2 regions of the Nocardioides sp. Arc9.136 genome follow, and region 2 is predicted to be linked to the other one. Evidence: predicted binding sites of a transcription regulator. Region 2 holds the regulator's gene; the other holds the start of a gene.
The links. The regulator LexA, encoded in region 2, represses DNA repair genes until DNA is damaged. The targets are predictions, from matches to a motif close to TCGAACANNTGTTCGA.
Positions count from the first base shown of each region.

Region 1: a site for LexA is predicted at 4,023-4,038, ahead of OSR43_RS20130 (HNH endonuclease signature motif containing protein). Genes of this name have one in related genera too.

Region 1 covers NZ_CP113431.1:4,168,781-4,177,540, forward strand. The annotation lists gene OSR43_RS20110 (ABC transporter permease) at 1-739, opposite strand, end outside; gene OSR43_RS20115 (ABC transporter ATP-binding protein) at 732-1,553, opposite strand; gene OSR43_RS20120 (ABC transporter substrate-binding protein) at 1,550-2,614, opposite strand; gene OSR43_RS20125 (NAD-dependent epimerase/dehydratase family protein) at 2,781-3,770, shown strand; gene OSR43_RS20130 (HNH endonuclease signature motif containing protein) at 4,102-5,367, shown strand; gene OSR43_RS20135 (carboxyl transferase domain-containing protein) at 5,646-7,130, shown strand; gene OSR43_RS20140 (serine/threonine-protein kinase) at 7,144-8,451, opposite strand; gene OSR43_RS20145 (dihydrolipoamide acetyltransferase family protein) at 8,589-8,760, opposite strand, start outside.
Region 2 covers NZ_CP113431.1:821,282-830,041, reverse strand. The annotation lists gene OSR43_RS03935 (LysM peptidoglycan-binding domain-containing protein) at 1-27, opposite strand, end outside; gene OSR43_RS03930 (SDR family oxidoreductase) at 239-1,018, opposite strand; gene lexA (transcriptional repressor LexA) at 1,161-1,883, shown strand; gene OSR43_RS03920 (phosphatase PAP2 family protein) at 2,043-2,867, shown strand; gene OSR43_RS03915 (MXAN_6640 family putative metalloprotease) at 2,943-4,442, shown strand; gene OSR43_RS03910 (alkaline phosphatase) at 4,545-6,260, shown strand; gene OSR43_RS03905 (alkaline phosphatase family protein) at 6,260-7,543, shown strand; gene OSR43_RS03900 (ATP-dependent DNA helicase) at 7,679-8,760, opposite strand, start outside.

The DNA of each region.
Region 1 (8,760 bases), 1.1 Mb from region 2:
GGATGAGGAAGTTGAACTGGCTGTAGTTGATGAGGTAGCCCAGGCCCGCGGTGGCGCCGATCATCTCCGCGGCGATGAGGACGAGGATCGCGGCGGCGCCGGAGATCCGGATGCCGGTGAAGATCGTCGGGACGGCCGCCGGGAAGACGACCTTGCGGAACGTCGCCACCGGTGACAGGCCGAGCACCCGGGCCGAGCGCAGCAGCTGGGCGTCGACGTTGGCGACGCCGCTGATCGTGCTGAGCAGGATCGGGAAGAAGCAGGCGTAGAGGACGATCGCGATCTTGCTGGTCTCGCCGATGCCCAGCACCAGGACGAAGACCGGCAGCAGCGCGAGCGCGGCGGTGTTGCGGAAGATCTCGAGCACCGGGGTGAAGAGCTGGCGGACCGGGGAGTACCACGCGATGGCCGCGCCGAGCGGGATCGCGGTGGCGACCGCGAGGCCGAAGCCGACGCCGGAGCGGACCAGGCTGGCGCGCAGGTGCTCGGTCAGGTCGCCGGAGCGCGCGAGCCCCCACCACACGTCGAGCACCTCGCTCAGCGGTGGGACGAAGTACCGGTCCACCAGGCCGTACCGCGGCGCGAGCTCCCATACGACCGCGAGCACGAGGATGCCGGCGGCGCCCCGGAGCGCGCTGAGCGCGCGGGTGCGGTGCCGGGAGACGTGGCGGACCTTCGCCGCCTCCTCCTGGCGCGGGTTCGGGCGGGCCTCGGTCCGCTCCTCCAGGACGCTAGGCAACGCGCTCGACCTCCTCGAGGCGGCGGGCGGGCTGCTGGCGCAGCGAGGCCCAGACGTGGTGGCGGTACGCCGCGAACTCCGGCGTCGACCGGATGTCGCTCTCCCCGGCGCCCGAGCGGTCGAGGTCGATGTCGACGACCTCCTTGACCCGCCCGGGCCGGCTGCTCATCACCGCGACGCGCTGCCCGAGGAAGACCGCCTCCTCGATGTCGTGGGTGATGAAGACGATCGTGGTGCCGGTGCGCTCCCAGATGCCGACCAGCTCCTCCTGGAGCCGCTCGCGGGTCTGCGCGTCGAGGGCGCCGAACGGCTCGTCCATCAGCAGCACGCCGGGCTCGTAGGAGAGGCTGCGGGCGATGGCGACCCGCTGCTTCATGCCGCCGGAGAGCTCGTGGGGGTAGCGATGGGCGAACTCGGTCAGGCCCACCAGCTCGAGGTGCTCGCGGGCCCGCTCGCGCCGCTCGGCACGGGTGTAGCGACCGGTCGCCTCGAGCGCGAGCTCGACGTTCGCGGTGGCCGTGCGCCACGGGAGGAGGGTGTACTGCTGGAAGACCACGCTCCGGTCCAGGCCGGGTCCGGTGATCTCCTCGCCGTCGACCAGCACCCGGCCCGAGGTCGGGCGGGTCAGCCCGGCCACCAGGTCGAGCACGGTGGACTTGCCGCAGCCGCTGGGCCCCACGAGGGCGAGCAGCTCCCCCGGGGCCACGGTCAGGTCGACGCCCTGGAGGGCGACGAAGTCGCGGAGCTGGCGGTCCTCGTCGCCGCGGACGGCGAAGACCTGGCTGACGTCGCGGAGCTCGATGCTGCTGCTCACTGGTCCTCCTCCTTGCTGGTGCCGGCGCCGTCGGCGTACGGGTTGAACTCGTTGGTGAAGACGTCCTCGGGCGTGATGTCGCCGGTGTCGACCTCGCCCTCGCTCTCGAGCCAGTCCAGCCAGATGGTCACGTCCTGGTCGCGGATGACGCCGCCCTCGGTGGCGACGCCGTTGGTGCCGGGCCAGATCTGGAGCGGCTCGAGGTAGTCCTCCCGGCCGTGCTCGGTCTGGTACTCACCGATCACGTCGAGCACCTCCTCGCGCGAGTGCGTCGCGATGTACTCGTTGGCGCGGGCGACGCCGGCGACGAGCGTGCGGGTGGTGGTGGGGTTCTGCTGGATGAAGCGCTCGGTGAGGTGGAACCCGCCGCCGTTGTAGGGACCGACGAAGTCGACGTCCTCGGCGAGCACCCTGATGCCGCCGTTCTTCTTGGCGTTGTCGAGCGCGCCGCGGCTCATGTAGGCCGCGTCGACCTGGCCCTCGCGCAGGGCCGCCTCGGAGTTCAGCGCGGGCAGCGGCACGAGCGTCACCTGGTCGATCTGGTCCTGGCTGAGCCCCTCGGACTGCAGGTAGGTGTCGAGCACCGCCTCGGCGTTGGCGCCGAGGGTGTTCACCGCGACCTTCCTGCCGACCAGGTCCTCGGCCTCGCGGACACCGGAGTCCTCGAGCGTGACGACCGAGGCGCTGACCTCGTCGTTGGAGCCGTAGGTCGACACGACGGCCTTGATCGGCACGCCGCTCGCGACGAGCTTCGCGGTCGCGCCGTAGAACGCCGAGGCGGAGATGTCGATCTGGCCGGTCGCCAGCGCCTGGAGGCTCTCCGGACCGCCCTGGACGTCGCCGACCTTGTCGAGGGTCAGCCCGTCGAGGTAGCCGAGGGCGTCGGCCAGCTCGAGCGGGTCCAGCGAGCCGGCGCCGGACTGGTAGCGGATGGTCGTCACCTCGCCGCCGCCGTCGGCCCCCGCGGAGCCGCCGCAGGCCGTGGCCGTGGCTCCGACGAGGCCGACCAGGGCCGTGGCGAGGAGTGCCGGCAGGCGCCGGCGTGCGGACAGGAGTGGCATGGGTTCCTCCGGATGGCGAAAGTCGGGTGTCCCGATCAGGTCGCTCCGGATACTACGCATAGTCGATCGAAAAACTCGACATTGAACCGGGGCGACCGCGTGGTGGACCGTTCGCCCTCGGCGGAACCCCTGTCCCCCGCCCCGTCCGGGCGGGCACGGTGGGGTCATGCGGCTCCTGGTGCTCGGCGGCTCGGTGTTCCTCTCGCGCGCGGTGGCGGAGGAGGCGCTGGCCCGCGGCCACGAGGTGGTGTGCGCGTGCCGCGGGAGGTCCGGACCCGTGCCGGACGGGGCCGACCACGTCGAGCTCGACCGGACGCAGCCGCTGCCGGAGACGCTGCAGGCCGACGCGGCGACGTACGACGCGGTGGTGGACGTGGCGCGGCACCCCTCGTGGGTGCGGGCGGCGGTGGCCGCGACACCGGAGGCGCACTGGGTGTTCGTCTCGACGATCAACGTGTACGCCGACGAGTCGACGCCCGGCGGCACGCCCGGCTCGCTGCCGCTGCGCGAGCCGCACCGGGAGGACGCCGACCTGTCGGTCGACATGGAGGCCTACGGCCCGATGAAGGTCGCGTGCGAGTCGATCGTGCGCGCCGGCGCCCGGTCCTCCACCGTGGTCCGTCCCGGCCTGGTGGTCGGGCCGGGGGACCCGACGGGGCGCTTCACCTACTGGCCGGCCCGGTTCGCCGCGGTCGACACCCACCCCACCGTCCTCGCCCCCGGCGACCCCGACGACCTGGTGCAGGTCGTCGACGTGCGCGACCTCGCCGCCTGGCTCGTCACGCTGGCCGAGCGCCGCACCACCGGGACCTTCGACGGCGTCGGGCCCGCGACCCCGGTCCGCGACCTCCTCGCCGCCGTCGCCCTCGGCAGCGGCGGCGGGGACGCGCTCCTGCGCTGGACCGCCCGTGACGCCCTCGAGGCCCACGGCGTCGAGCCGTGGGCCGGCCCACGGTCGCTCCCGCTCTGGCTGCCGCGCCCCGAGTACGACGGCCTCGTCGCCCACGACGCCGACCCCTCCCTCGACGCCGGCCTGGTGGTCCGCCCGGTCGAGGACACCGCCCGTGACACCCTCGCCTGGCTCCGCGCCACCCCCGACGCCCCCGTCACCGGCCTCACCCGCGACGAGGAGGCCGCCGTCCTCGCCGCCCTGTGACACCCCGCCGTCCAGCTCGGACGAGCAGCCGAGCCCCGCCGAGGCGCGCAGGCCTCGGGCACTCGTCTCCGACTTCCGGGCCATAGGTGGTTGCGGTGGGGGCAGCTACGGGAGAGGTACGGCGGGTGGACGCGGCGGTCTCCCGGGTATCAGGTCGGCCCCCGCTGGTCGAGCAGCCGAGCCCCGGCGAGGCGTCGTCGAGACCCAGTGAGGCGCGCAGGGCCTCGAGCCTCCGGGGCCGGCGAGAAGTTCCCGAACTCGTGGTCCATAATGTGGTTTGACCTGGGGAAACATGCGTCTGACTGTCGGTGGTCGGTGCTTGAGTAGACCCATGGCCAAGGACTCCCGACGCAGCGCGCACGTGGTGTCCCGCGCCGTCGCGAAGTCCCACACCCGCCTCGACCGAGCCCACGAGGTCCACCTGTGGTCGATGTCCGACGACGACGTCGCGGCGACCCTTCTCGAGGCTGCCCGCCTCCGCGCCCGCGTCGAGGCGCTCGAGCTCCGGCTCGCCGCCGAGGCCGAACGCCGTCACGCCGGCGAACGGGTCGGCGCCACCGACACCGCCGCTTGGTGGGCGACCGAAACGCATCAGACCCGTCCCGCTGCGAAGCACCGCATGCGGCTGGCCGAGTCCCTCGACCGCCACAGCCCGACGGCCACCGCTTTCGCCGAGGGCGAGGTGTCGGTGCACCACGCTCGGGTGATCACCGAGTGCCTCGACAAGCTCCCCGCCGACCTCGACGACCCGACCATCCCGCTCCGTGCCGAGCAGCACCTGCTGGCCGAGGCGCGGCACCGTGACCCCAAGTCGTTGCGCATCCTGGCCAAGCACGTCCTCACCGTCGTCGCACCCGAGATCGGTGAAGCACGCGACGCCAAGGCCCTGAAGGCCGAGGAGCGCCTCGCTCGGGAGACCGCTTGGCTGACGATGAGCCCCGACGGGCGCGGGTCGGTGGTCGGGAAGTTCAAGCTCCCCGAGCTGCACGGCGCCATGCTCAAGAAGACGCTGTTGGCGTTCGCGGCGCCGAAGCACCAGGCCGCCACCCAGGAACCAGGCGCGCCCGAGGCGGTCGAGCGCCGCCCGTCACCGGAGCGGATGGGTGACGCGTTCTGCGAGCTCCTCGAACGCCTCCCCACCGCCTCCTCGGTTCCGAAGCTCGGCGGCCTCAACGCCTCAGTCGTCGTCACGATGGACTTCGCCTCGCTCCTCGGCGGCCTCGCACCGGGTGTCCTCGACGACGGCGCCACCATCTCCGCCGCCCAGGCGCGACGGCTGGCTTGTGAGGCAGGACTGATCCCCGCTGTCCTCGGCACTCAGTCAGAGTTGCTCGACCTCGGCCGCACCGCGAGGCTCTTCACCGGTGCCCAACGCAGAGCCTTGAACCTCACCCAGCCGACCTGCACCGCAGAAGGCTGCGACTGGCCCGCCCACCTCTGCCACGCCCACCACGACCAACCCTGGTCCACCGGCGGCGCCACGGACCTGGCCAACGCCCGCAACCTCTGCCCGCGCCACCACGCCCGCATCCACGACCCGGCCTACGACACCACCCACCTGCAAGGCGGGAAGGTCGCCTTCCACCGACGGCCCTAGGCCGAGTGGAGCGACTCCCTCCTCCACCTCCGCGACCACAGCGGTCGACCCCCGCCGACCGTGGGCCGAGAAGCAGGCGCGACCAGGACCTCGACCACAGCGGCGCGCAACCACACGACTCCAAGAAGGAAGCCTCGCGCCGAGCCCGCCCGGCGGCCCGGCGACCACCTGACGCCCTGCGTACCTCACCGGGTCTCGACGACGCTCGCTCGCGCTCGCTGCTCGACCAGCGGGTCGCGGTCTCGCCCACACCGGCCCGGCCGTTAGGTTGCACGGCCATGGGCCGACCTGACGCAGCCGCACTGATCGACCTCGTGCTCGATGCGGGGTCGTGGACCTCGTGGGACACCGCCCCGGAACGGACCGGCGTCTCGGAGGAGTACGCCGCGGAGCTGCGGCGGGCGGAGGAGAAGAGCGGCGTCGACGAGTCCGTGCTGACCGGCGAGGGCCTGATGAAGGGCCGGCGGGTCGCGGTGGTCGTCGGGGAGTTCCGGTTCCTGGCGGGGTCGATCGGCCGCGACAGCGCCGACCGGCTCGTGGCGGCGATCGAGCGCGCCACCCGCGAGCGCCTCCCGCTCCTGGCCGCGCCGGTGAGCGGCGGGACCCGGATGCAGGAGGGCACACCGGCGTTCGTGCAGATGATCCGGATCAGCCAGGCCGTCGCCGCGCACAAGGCGGCCGGCCTGCCGTACCTCGTCTACCTCCGCCACCCCACCACCGGCGGCGTCATGGCGTCGTGGGGCTCGCTCGGCCACGTGACCGTCGCCGAGCCCGGCGCGCTCGTCGGCTTCCTCGGCCCGCGGGTCTACGAGGCGCTCTACGGCAAGGCGTTCCCCGAGGGTGTGCAGACCTCCGAGAACCTCTACGCCCACGGCATCATCGACGCCGTCGTCGCGCCGGAGGAGATCGCCGGCATCCTCGACCGGGCGCTGGGCGTCATCCTCGCCCCGCGCCACGGCATCACGCCCGTCCCCTCCCCAGCCGACGACTCCGCGGCCGGCACCGTCCCGGACGTCGAGACATGGGACGCGGTCACCCGCTCCCGGCGGCCGGACCGCCCCGGCGTCCGCCGGCTGCTGAAGTACGCCGCCTCCGAGGTCGTGCCCCTCAACGGCACCGGCCAGGGCGAGCAGGACCCTGGCCTGCTCATCGCGCTGGTCCGGTTCGGGCAGGCGCCGTGCGTGTTCCTCGGCCAGGACCGCCGCGGCCAGACCGCCGACCACCCGATGGGTCCGGGCGCGCTGCGCGAGGCGCGCCGCGGCATGCGGCTCGCCTCCGAGCTCGGCCTGCCGCTGGTGACGGTCATCGACACCCAGGGCGCCGCCCTCTCCCCCGACGCCGAGAACGGCGGGCTCGCCGGCGAGATCGCGCGCAGCCTCGCCGACCTGGTCACGCTCGACGCACCGACCCTGTGCCTCATGCTCGGCGAGGGGAACGGCGGCGGCGCGCTCGCCCTGCTGCCCGCCGACCGGGTGGTCGCCGCCCAGCACGCCTGGCTCTCCCCGCTGCCGCCGGAGGGGGCCTCCGCGATCGTCCACCGCGACCTCGACCACGCACCCGAGATGGCGCGCAAGCAGCAGGTCCGCGCCCTCGACCTGCACCGGCTGGGCATCGTGGACCGGATCGTCGCCGAGCGACCCGACGCCGCCGACGAGCCCGAGGCGTTCTGCCGGCGGGTCGGCGCCGCGCTCGAGCACGAGCTGGCCGCGCTCCTGGACGCGGGGCCGGGCAGCCCCGCCGACCGCGCCCGGCGCTACGCCTGAGCGCCGACGGGGGTCAGTCCGCCGTCGTGCCGCCGCAGGCCGCGACGGCGGTGGCGATCGCCGAGCGCATGTCGGCGGAGACCTCGGAGGCCGGCCGGTCGACGTACGCGAGCTGCTCGTCGAGGTAGCCCTCGGCCCGCAGGCGGTCCACGCCGGCCTGCTCGACCCAGGTCTCGGCGGCGCAGGACGCGACCGCCGGGGTCACCTCGCCCTGCTCGAGGAGCGCGGTGGCGATGCTGGCGACGGCACCGCGGCCCACCGGGTCCGCCGGCCCCGCTCCCGCTCCTGCCGACGGTGCCGAGGAGGCCGGGTCGTCGTCGTCGCCCCAGGTGAGCGCCCACACCGCGACGGCCGCCGCGGCGAGCACGAGCAGCGCGACCACGACCGCGGCGATCTTGAGCCTGGCGTTCCGTGGCGGTGGGAGCGGCGCGGCGACGGGCGGGTCGACGGCCTCGACCGGCACGACGTGCCCCTCCGCGGGCAGGGCCAGGAGCGCTCGGAGGTCGTCGCGCATCGGCGCGGCGTCGGCGTACCGCTCCGCCGGGTCCTTCGCCATCGCCCGCCGGAGCACGCCGTTGATCCCCTCGGCCAGCGAGCCGTCGTCGGGCAGCTGCGGCACCGGCCGTTCGCGGTGGGCGGTGACGACCTCCCACTCCGAGGAGCCGTCGTACGGCGGGGATCCGGTCAGCGTGGTCCAGAGCAGGCAGCCGAGGGAGTAGACGTCGGTGCGCGGGCCGGCCTTGGCGCCGCTGTGCAGCTCGGGTGCCATGAACCCGGGCGTGCCGGCCGTGCCCGCCGCGGTCGCGGTGTGGTCGGCGCCGGCCTCGCGGACGATCCCGAAGTCGCCGAGGTACGCCGTGACGCCGGACTCGCGTCGCCGCAGCAGGACGTTCGACGGCTTGACGTCGCGGTGGACGAACCCGGCCGCGTGGACGTCGGCCAGCCCGGCCGCCACTTGGGCGACGATGTCGACCGCGGCCTCGCGCGGCGGCGCGCCGTGGGCCCGCAGCTGGCCGGCGAGGTCGCCGTCGGGGACGTGCTGGGTGACGAGGTAGAGCCGCCCGTCGACGTCACCGTGCTCGTAGACGTGGACGACGTGCGGGGAGTCCAGGGAGGCCTGCGCCTGCGCCTCGCGCACGAACCGCTCCCGGAAGCCCTCGTCGCCGGCGAGCTGCGGGGCGATCACCTTGAGCGCGACCTGCCGGTTCAGCCGGGTGTCGAGGGCCTCGAAGACCCAGCCCATCCCGCCGGTGCCGATCCGCGCACCGACGCTGTAGGAACCCAGCCGCTCCCCGACCTCGGGGTACCCGTCGTCGCTCACCTCGTCCGCTTACCCCGACCGGGCCGGTCCTACTCGGTCCTCCCCAGGCCCAGGCCGTCCGAGCCGTCCCACCCGCCTCGTGGTGCCCAGCGTGCGCCGGGGCGCGCGCCGGGCATCACGAGGCACTGGTGGGAGGGCTAGAAGAGCAGCGCCGAGGCCGGGTCGGCGAGGATCGAGGCGACGTCGGCGAGGAACCGCGAGCCCTTCTCCCCGTCGATGTGGCGGTGGTCGAACGACAGCGCCAGCGTCGTGACGTCGCGGGCGACGATCTCGCCGGTCCCCTCGTCGACCCACGGCCGCTTGCCGATC
Region 2 (8,760 bases):
GGTGGGGGTGGCGGTGATGGTGCTCATGGGGACCTCCTGGGGAAGTGGCGGTCAGCCTCGGGTCGTGTCGATCTCGGTCTGAGCAGATGTCTAACCGCGGCCACCGACAGTGGCTGGCCCGGTTGACGATCGAGCAGACGTTCGATCGAACATGTGTACGACCGTAGAGCACGTGTTCGAACAGTTCAAGGACCTGGGCGAACAAATGTTCGAAGGAACCGACCCGCCTCCCCGGCGACTACCGCAGCCGGCGCCTGCCCTGGGCCGCGAAGACCGCGAGCGCCGGCCCGGACACCGAGGGGGCGAGCTGGCCGACGCGCATCGCGGCACCACGCCACCCGGGGAGGGTCCGCAGGACCCGGCGGGACCCGACCAGGTCGACGGCCGCCTGCGCGGTCTCCGCCACGCCCAGCATCCGGCCTCCCGAGGCGACGAGCTGCTTGCCCATCCCGTCCTCGCGCATCGCGGCGACCATGTCGGTGGCCACGCCGTCGGGGCACAGGGCGTGCACCCGCACACCCCGCGGCGCCTCGAGGGCGACCGAGGAGGCGAGCGAGACGACCGCGGCCTTGGTCGCGGCGTACAGGGAGAGGCCGGGGACGGGACCCAGGCCCGAGAGGGACGCGGTGAGGACCAGGTCGCCGCCGCGCGGGCCGAACGCGGCGAGCGCCGCGCGGGTGCTCCAGACGGCGCCGAGCAGGTTGACCTCGACGAGGCGGCGGACCTGCTCGTCGGTCAGGTCCGCGAGCTTCCCGTCGTCACCCACGCCGGCGTTGGCGAACCACGCCACGAGCGCGCCGTGCCGCGCGGCCGCCTCGGCAGCGGCGGTGTGCGAGGCGGCGTCGCGGACGTCCTGGCCGAGGCCCTCGGCGGCGCCGATCTCGGCCGCGGTGCGCGCCGCGCCCTCGGCGTCGATGTCGGTGACCACGACGCGGTGCCCGCGCGCGACCATGAGCTCGGCGATACCGCGGCCGATGCCGCGGGCCGCTCCGGTGACGACACAGCTGGTGGGTTCCATGCACGCATCCAAGCAGCGGCCCGGGCCGGGCGCCCACCGCGCGACACACCTTCGAACAGGTGTTTGAACACGGCCCGCGGAGGCTCTACCGTGCTGCCAGCAGCACCCCTCGTCCTCGCGCATCCCGGAAGGCACTCCACCCATGGCGAAGAACCCCGGTCCCAAGGTCTCCGAGCTGCCCGACGGCGCACCCGACGTGACCGGCCTGACCCCTCGTCAGACCCGGATCCTCGCCCACATCCGCGACAGCATCGAGGGCCGCGGCTACCCGCCGAGCATGCGCGAGATCGGCGACGCGGTGGGCCTGACCAGCTCCTCGAGCGTGGCCCACCAGCTCAAGGTCCTCGAGGAGAAGGGCTTCCTCAAGCGCGACCCGCACCGCCCGCGGGCGCTCGAGGTGTTCCTGCCCGAGGTGATGGCGGCACGGCGCGCGATGTCCAGCGGTGAGGAGGCCTCGGTCGACGAGACGGGCGTGGGCGACGTGCTGCCCGAGGCGCAGTACGTCCCGATGGTCGGCCGGATCGCGGCCGGCGGCCCGATCCTCGCCGAGGAGCGCGTCGAGGACGTCTTCCCGCTGCCCAAGCAGCTGGTCGGCGACGGCCAGCTGTTCCTGCTCGAGGTCGCCGGCGACTCGATGGTCGACGCCGCGATCTGCAACGGCGACTACGTCGTCATCCGGCAGCAGCCGACGGCGAACAACGGCGAGATCGTGGCCGCGATGATCGACGGCGAGGCGACGGTGAAGACCTTCCAGCGCAAGGACGGCCAGGTGTGGCTGCTGCCGCACAACGCGGCGTACGACCCCATCGACGGCACGCACGCGACCATCCTGGGCAAGGTCACCGCGGTCCTGCGGCGCGTCTGAGCGCACCGCCGGTCCCGGGCCCTACCGGACCGCGGCGCGGCTGATCGGGGAGAAAGGGCCCGGTCGGGTGGCGCCTCACCCCCAAGAATGGGCAAACGGGGGGCGACTCGGGGGTAAGCCGGATGCTTCTCGGGGGTGGGATACGGCAATGTTGGAGCCGTGAGTCTCCCCAGCAGCACCACGAGGCACCCGCGCCTGCGGCGTGGCGTGGCCGAGCTGGCGCTCATCCTGACCCTCTACGTCGTCTACAGCGGGTCCCGGCTGTTCGCCGACGACGCCCTGGGCCCCGCGCTCACCCGGGCACGCGAGCTGCTCGACGTGGAGCGGCTCATCGGCCTGCACTGGGAGGCCTCCCTCAACCAGTTCTTCGTCGACACGCGGGTCCTCGGCCTGCTCTCCAGCTACTGGTACGCCACCGCCCACTACGTGGTCACCGCGATCGCGCTGGTGTGGCTCTACCGCCTCGGCGAGCGGCGCTACGTGCCGGCCCGGCGCGCACTGGTGGCGGCCACCCTGATCGGCCTGGCGCTCTACCTCCTGCTGCCGACCGCTCCCCCACGCTTCGTCGACGGGTACGTCGACGTCCTGTCCCTGCACGCGGCCGACGGCTGGTGGGGGTCCGAGGCATCGGCGCCCAAGGGCCTGGGCGGGCTGACGAACCAGCTCGCGGCCTTCCCCTCCCTGCACGCCGGCTGGGCGCTGTGGGTGGCGGTGGTCGTCCAGCAGCACGCCCGCCGCCACTGGGTCCGCGGCCTGGGCTGGGCCCACGCCCTCATCACCGCGGTCGTCATCGTCGGCACCGGCAACCACTGGGTCCTCGACGCCCTCGCCGGGTGGCTGGTGATCGGCCTGGGGTTCCTGGTCTCGGCACGGCTGGGCCGGCTCGTGGAGCGCCGGCGTGAGCGACCGGACCCCGCGCCGGCCGCCCCGGAGAAGATGGTCCCGACGGGCCATGCGGAGCAGCACGAACCTGCGGTTGGCTGAGCGCTGACCTCGGGACCTCCGGGGAGCGCCCCGGTCGGTGACCCCCGGGCACCGCCGAGCATCCCCGGAGAACTCATGCGTCGCGCACGTCCCCTGGCCGCCCTCGCCCTCGTCCTCGCGACCGGGCTGTCCACGCTCACGGGGGTCACCACCGCCACCGCTGAGGCCCCGGACGGGCGCCCGGACGCCGAGCGCGCGGGGGCGCAGGACTCCTCCGCCCTCCTCGCCCCGGGCACCGTCACCGCCGCGCGCAGCCTCGCCGCCGCGCGGTCCGCCCTGGCCGGGGACGGCCGGGACGCCACCGAGGCCCTGCGGCAGCTGCGCATGGCGCGGCCGGCGCTGGCGCCCGCCGACCGGGCCGCGGCCGGCCGCCTGCTGGCCCGCCCGGCGCAGGACAGGAAGAAGTGCACGGTGGTGTGCGTCCACTGGCGCACGAGCGGCAGGCACCGGGCGAGCGCGTCGTGGGCCAGGAAGGTCCTCGCCACGGCCGGCAGCGTGCACCGCACCTTCGTCGGCGCCGGCTACCGGGCGCCGAAGCGCGACGGCAGGGCCGGTGGCAACGCCAAGACCGACATGTACGTCCAGGACCTCGCCGGTGGTCTCTACGGCTACTGCACCAGCGACCAGCGCACGCGGGCGGAGGACGTGTGGGCCTTCTGCGTCGTCGACAACGACTACCGCGGCTTCCCCACCGGCACCCCGCTGCAGAACCTCCAGGTGACCGTCGGGCACGAGTACTTCCACGCCGTCCAGTTCGGCTACGACTCCTACGAGGACCAGTGGCTCCTCGAGGGCACCGCGGCCTGGGTGGAGGACGAGCTGTTCGACGACGTCGACGACAACCGGCAGTACCTCGCCGCCAGCCCGCTGTCCGACCCCGCCCGCCCCATGGACCGTGGCGGCGACGACGGCTTCCACTACGGCACCTGGCTGTTCTTCCGCCACCTCAGCGAGCGGCTCGACCAGCGCGCGGGCACCCTGCCGACGGTCGTCCGCGACATCTGGCGCCAGGCCGACGCCCGCGCCGGCGCACCCGACCTCAGCTCGGTCGACGCCGTCGCCGCGGTCCTCGAGGACCGCGGCCCCCGGCTCCCCGTCGCCTTCGCCCAGTTCGCGACCGGCAACCGCCGCCCGGCCCAGGCCTACGACGAGGGCAGCGCCGCGGAGTACCGGCCGGCACCGCTCGCGAGGTCGGCGACGGCGGCCACCGGTGGCGCGGCCGTCTCCTGGAGGACCGAGCTGGCGCACCTGAGCAGCGCGACCCTCGAGGTGCGGACCCAGCCGTCCGCGACCGGTGTGCGCGTGGAGGTCGACCTGCCCGCGGGCGGCGCCACCCGCGCGGTGGCGACGCTCGTGGGCACCGACGGTGCCGCGGAGAGCCGCCTGGTCGAGCTCGACGCCTCGGGGAACGGCGCGGTCACCGCCTCGTTCCGCGCCGGGACCGTCGCCTCGGTCGAGGTGACCGTCGCGAACGCCGACATCCGCTACGAGTGCTGGAAGCGCACCGACTACGCCTGCCAGGGCACCCCGCTCGGCGACGGGCAGGCCACGGCGGTGCGCGTCTCGGCCAGCTGAGCCGCCGGCCGCCCGGCGACGCCGCGGCGTACGCCGCCTGAACAGGTGGTGCACACCCGCGCACACCCATCACGCCGGGCGCCGATCGTCGTTGGATGAGGCGTGACCACGACCCAGCCCGGCCGGCCGACCCCCGTCAGCACCCTCGGCCGCCGCACCGTCGTCGCCACCGGGGCCGCCGGCCTCGGGGTGGCGGCCGTCCCGACCAGCACCGGCCACGCCGCCGTACCGACGGGTGCCGCGGCCCGGCACCGCGTCTTCCAGCACGGTGTCGCCTCGGGCGACCCCCTGCCGGAGTCGGTCGTGCTGTGGACCCGGGTGACCCCCACCCGCGGCGCGACCCCGGGCTCGGGGCGCGGGCCCCGGACCGACGTGCGGTGGGAGGTGGCGACGGACCGGGCGTTCCGCGACGTCGTGCGCCGCGGCAGCTTCGTCACCAGCGCCAGCCGCGACCACACCGTGAAGCTCGACGTGACCGGGCTGCGCCCGGCGCGGTGGTACTTCTACCGCTTCACCGCGGCCGGCCAGCGCAGCCGCGTGGGCCGCACCCGCACCGCCCCCGCGCACGACGCGACGCCCTCGAACCTCCGCTTCGGCGTGGTGTCCTGCGCCAACTGGCAGGCCGGCTGGTTCAGCGCCTACCGCCACCTCGCCGCCCGCGACGACCTGCACGCGGTGCTGCACCTGGGCGACTACCTCTACGAGTACCCCGCCGGGGAGTACGGCGCCGGCGACGTCATCGTCCGGCGCCACGAGCCGGCCGGGGAGATCGTGCAGCTCGCCGACTACCGCCGGCGGCACGCGCAGTACAAGACCGACCCCGACCTGCAGGACCTGCACGCCACCGCGCCGTTCGTCACCGTCTGGGACGACCACGAGACGGCCAACGACGCGTGGCGCGACGGCGCGGAGAACCACACCGCGGGCACGGGCGAGGGCGGGGAGGGCAGCTGGCAGCGGCGCCGCGCCCGCGCGCACCGGGCGTACGACGAGTGGATGCCCGTCCGGCTGGACGGGACCGCCCGACTCGGTGACGGCACCCGCCTCTACCGCCGCCTGCGCTTCGGCCGGCTCGCCGAGCTGAGCATGCTCGACCTGCGCACCTACCGCAGCCAGCAGGTCTCCGCGCCCGTGCTCGACCCCGCGGTGAGCCGGCCCGACCGCACGATCACCGGCACCGCCCAGCTGGCCTGGCTCAAGGACTCGCTCGCCCGCGACACCGCCCAGTGGAAGCTGGTGGGCAACCCGGTGATGATCGCGCCGGTCACCTTCGCCGCGCTCCCCGCCGACCTGGTCACACCGGTCAACGACGTCACCGGGCTCCTCCCGCAGGACGGCCTGCCCTACAACGTCGACCAGTGGGACGGCTACACCGACGACCGCCGCGAGCTGTTCGCCCACATCCGCGACCGCGGCATCAAGGACACCGTCTTCCTCACCGGCGACATCCACTCCGGCTGGGCCGCCGACCTCCCCTTCGACCGCGGGCTCTACCCGATCGCCTCGGAGACGGCCGGGGTGGAGCTGGTCTGCTCCTCGGTCACCTCCGACAACCTCAAGGACATCCTCGGCGTGCCACCACGCACCGCGAGCGTCGGCGTCGAGCAGCTCATCCGCGCCGCCAACCCGCACGTCAAGTACCTCGACTTCGACTCCCACGGCTACTCCGTGCTCGACGTGACCCCGGCCCGGGTGCAGATGGACTGGTACGTCATCGGGTCGCGCACCGACCGCCGCACGCCGGCCACCTGGTCGCAGTCCTTCGCCACCCGCGCGGGCACGAACAAGCTGGTCGCCGTCGACGGGCCGGTGCGCTGATGAGCACGCCGACCCCGCCGGTCCCCGGCCACCCGACCGACCGGCGCACCCTGCTCAAGGTCGCGGGCGCCGGGGGCCTCGCGCTCACCTTCTCCACCGCCACCGGCCAGCCGGCGTACGCCGCCCCGAGCCGGGACCGCCGCCGTGCCTACGTCCTCGTCGTCGACGGCTGCCGGCCCGACGAGATCGACAGCGGCCTGATGCCGAACCTCGCCGCCCTGCGCGCGGACGGGCGGCACTTCCCCCGGGCGCACTCGATGCCCGTCATGGAGACGGTGCCGAACCACGTGATGATGATGACCGGCGTCCGGCCCGACCGGAGCGGCGTGCCCGCGAACGAGATCTACGACCGGGCGCTGGGCGCGACCCGCACGATGGACCGGCCCACCGACATCCGCACCACCACCGTGATCGAGCGGCTGGGCAGGCAGGGCTTCCGGACCGGCACGGTGCTGAGCAAGGACTACCTGTACGGCGTGTTCGGCGAGCGCGCCACGCACCGGTGGGAGCCGTTCCCGCTGCTCCCGGTGACCGACCACGCCCCCGACGTCTTCACGATGGAGGCCGCACTCACCATGGTCGAGGAGCTCGACCCGCACCTGGTGTTCGTCAACCTCGGCGACGTCGACCGGGTCGGCCACAGCGACCTCACCGGCGGCACGCTGCAGGCCCTCCGGCGGGCCGCGCTGGTCTCGACCGACCTCCAGGTCGGCCGGTTCCTCGACCTGCTGCGGTCCACCGGCCGCTGGGAGCGGTCCATCGTCGTCGTGCTCGCCGACCACTCGATGGACTGGTCGCGGCCCGACCGGGTGGTCTCGCTCACCGGCCCGCTGGGCGAGGACCGGCTGCTGGCCGGCAAGGTCGCGGTCGCCCAGAACGGCGGCGCCGACCTCCTCTACTGGACCGGCCCGGACAGGCAACGGGCTCGCGCCGTCGAGCGGATGCTGAGGATCGCCCGGGCCACCGAGGGCGTGCTCTCGGCGCACGACCGGGCCCGCACCTCCTGGCTGCGGCTCGGCCCGAACGCCGGCGACGTCGTCGCCTACTGCCGCGCGGGCTGGCGGTTCAGCGACCCCGACGTCGTCTCCAACCCGATCCCCGGCAACCACGGCCACCCGGCGACCCGCGCGATCCCGTTCTTCATCGGCGGCGGTCACCCGGCCGCCGCGCGGGCGGTCTCCTCCACGCTGGCGGCCACCGTCGACGTCGCGCCGACGATCGCGGAGTTCTTCGGGATCCGGGGCACGCCGCGGGGCGGCTGGGACGGTCGCTCGCGGATCTGAGGCCCGCTGCCGCTGGTCGAGCGGCGAAGGCGTCCTGCGCCTGAGCGTCGGACCCGGTGTGGGCTCGGCGCTGCGACCCCGGTCACCGGGTCTCGACGACGGCTCGCCGGCGCTCGCCTGCTCGACCAGCCGGGGTCAGGAGCCGGCCGTGGCCGAGAGCCGGGCGAGGGCCTTGCGGACGACGGCGGGGTCGGTGGTGGTCCACATCGGCGGGAGGCTGGCCTTGAGGAACCCGCCGTACCGAGCGGTCGCCAGCCGCGGGTCGAGCACCGCGACCACGCCGCGGTCGGTGGTCGTCCGGATCAGCCGGCCGGCCCCCTGCGCCATCAGCAGCGCGGCGTGGGTCGCGGCGATCTGCATGAAGCCGTTGCCGCCGGCCTGGTCGGCGGCCTTCTGCCGCGCCGACATCAGCGGGTCGTCGGGCCGCGGGAACGGGATCCGGTCGATGAGCACCAGCTGGCAGGTGTCACCGGGGACGTCGAGGCCCTGCCACAGCGACAGCGTCCCGAACAGCACCGTGTGCGGGTCCTCGACGAACTGCTTGGCCAGCTCGGGCAGCTGGGCGTCGCCCTGGGCGAGCGTGGTCAGGTGCGGCAACCGCTCGCGGACCGCCTCGGCCGCGGTCTCGGCCGCGCGACGCGAGGAGAACAGGCCGAGCGCCCGCCCGTCGGCGGCGTCGATCAGCTCGACGATCTCGTCGAGCTGTGCGCCGACGAGGCCGTCGCGACCCGGGGCGGGCAGGTGCCGCGCGACGTACAGGATCCCCTGCTGGCCGTAGTCGAACGGCGAGCCGACGTCGATGCCGCGCCAGGGCAGCACGGTGTCGGTCCGCTGGGCGTCGGATGCCTCGTCCACGACCCGCTCGGAGGGCTTGAGCCCGACGCCGGTCGCGACGGACCCGAAGTCGCCGCCGAGCATCAGCGTGGCGCTGGTGAAGACCACGCTCTTCTCGCGCAGCAGCTTGTCGCGCATCGGCCCCCACACCTGCAGCGGCGCGACGCACAGCCGCGGCGGCATCCGCTCGCTGCCCTCGGTCAGCCACAGGACGTCGGAGTCGAGGTCGGCGGCCATCCGCTCGGCGGTCGCGAAGACCTCCTGGACCGAGCCCTTGGCCTGGGTCAGGCCGGGGTCGGCGCCCTTGTCGCCCTTGTCGTCGCCCTTGGGGTACGCCGAGAGGCAGGCGCGCGCGGCGTCGCGGACCAGCACGAGCGCGTCAC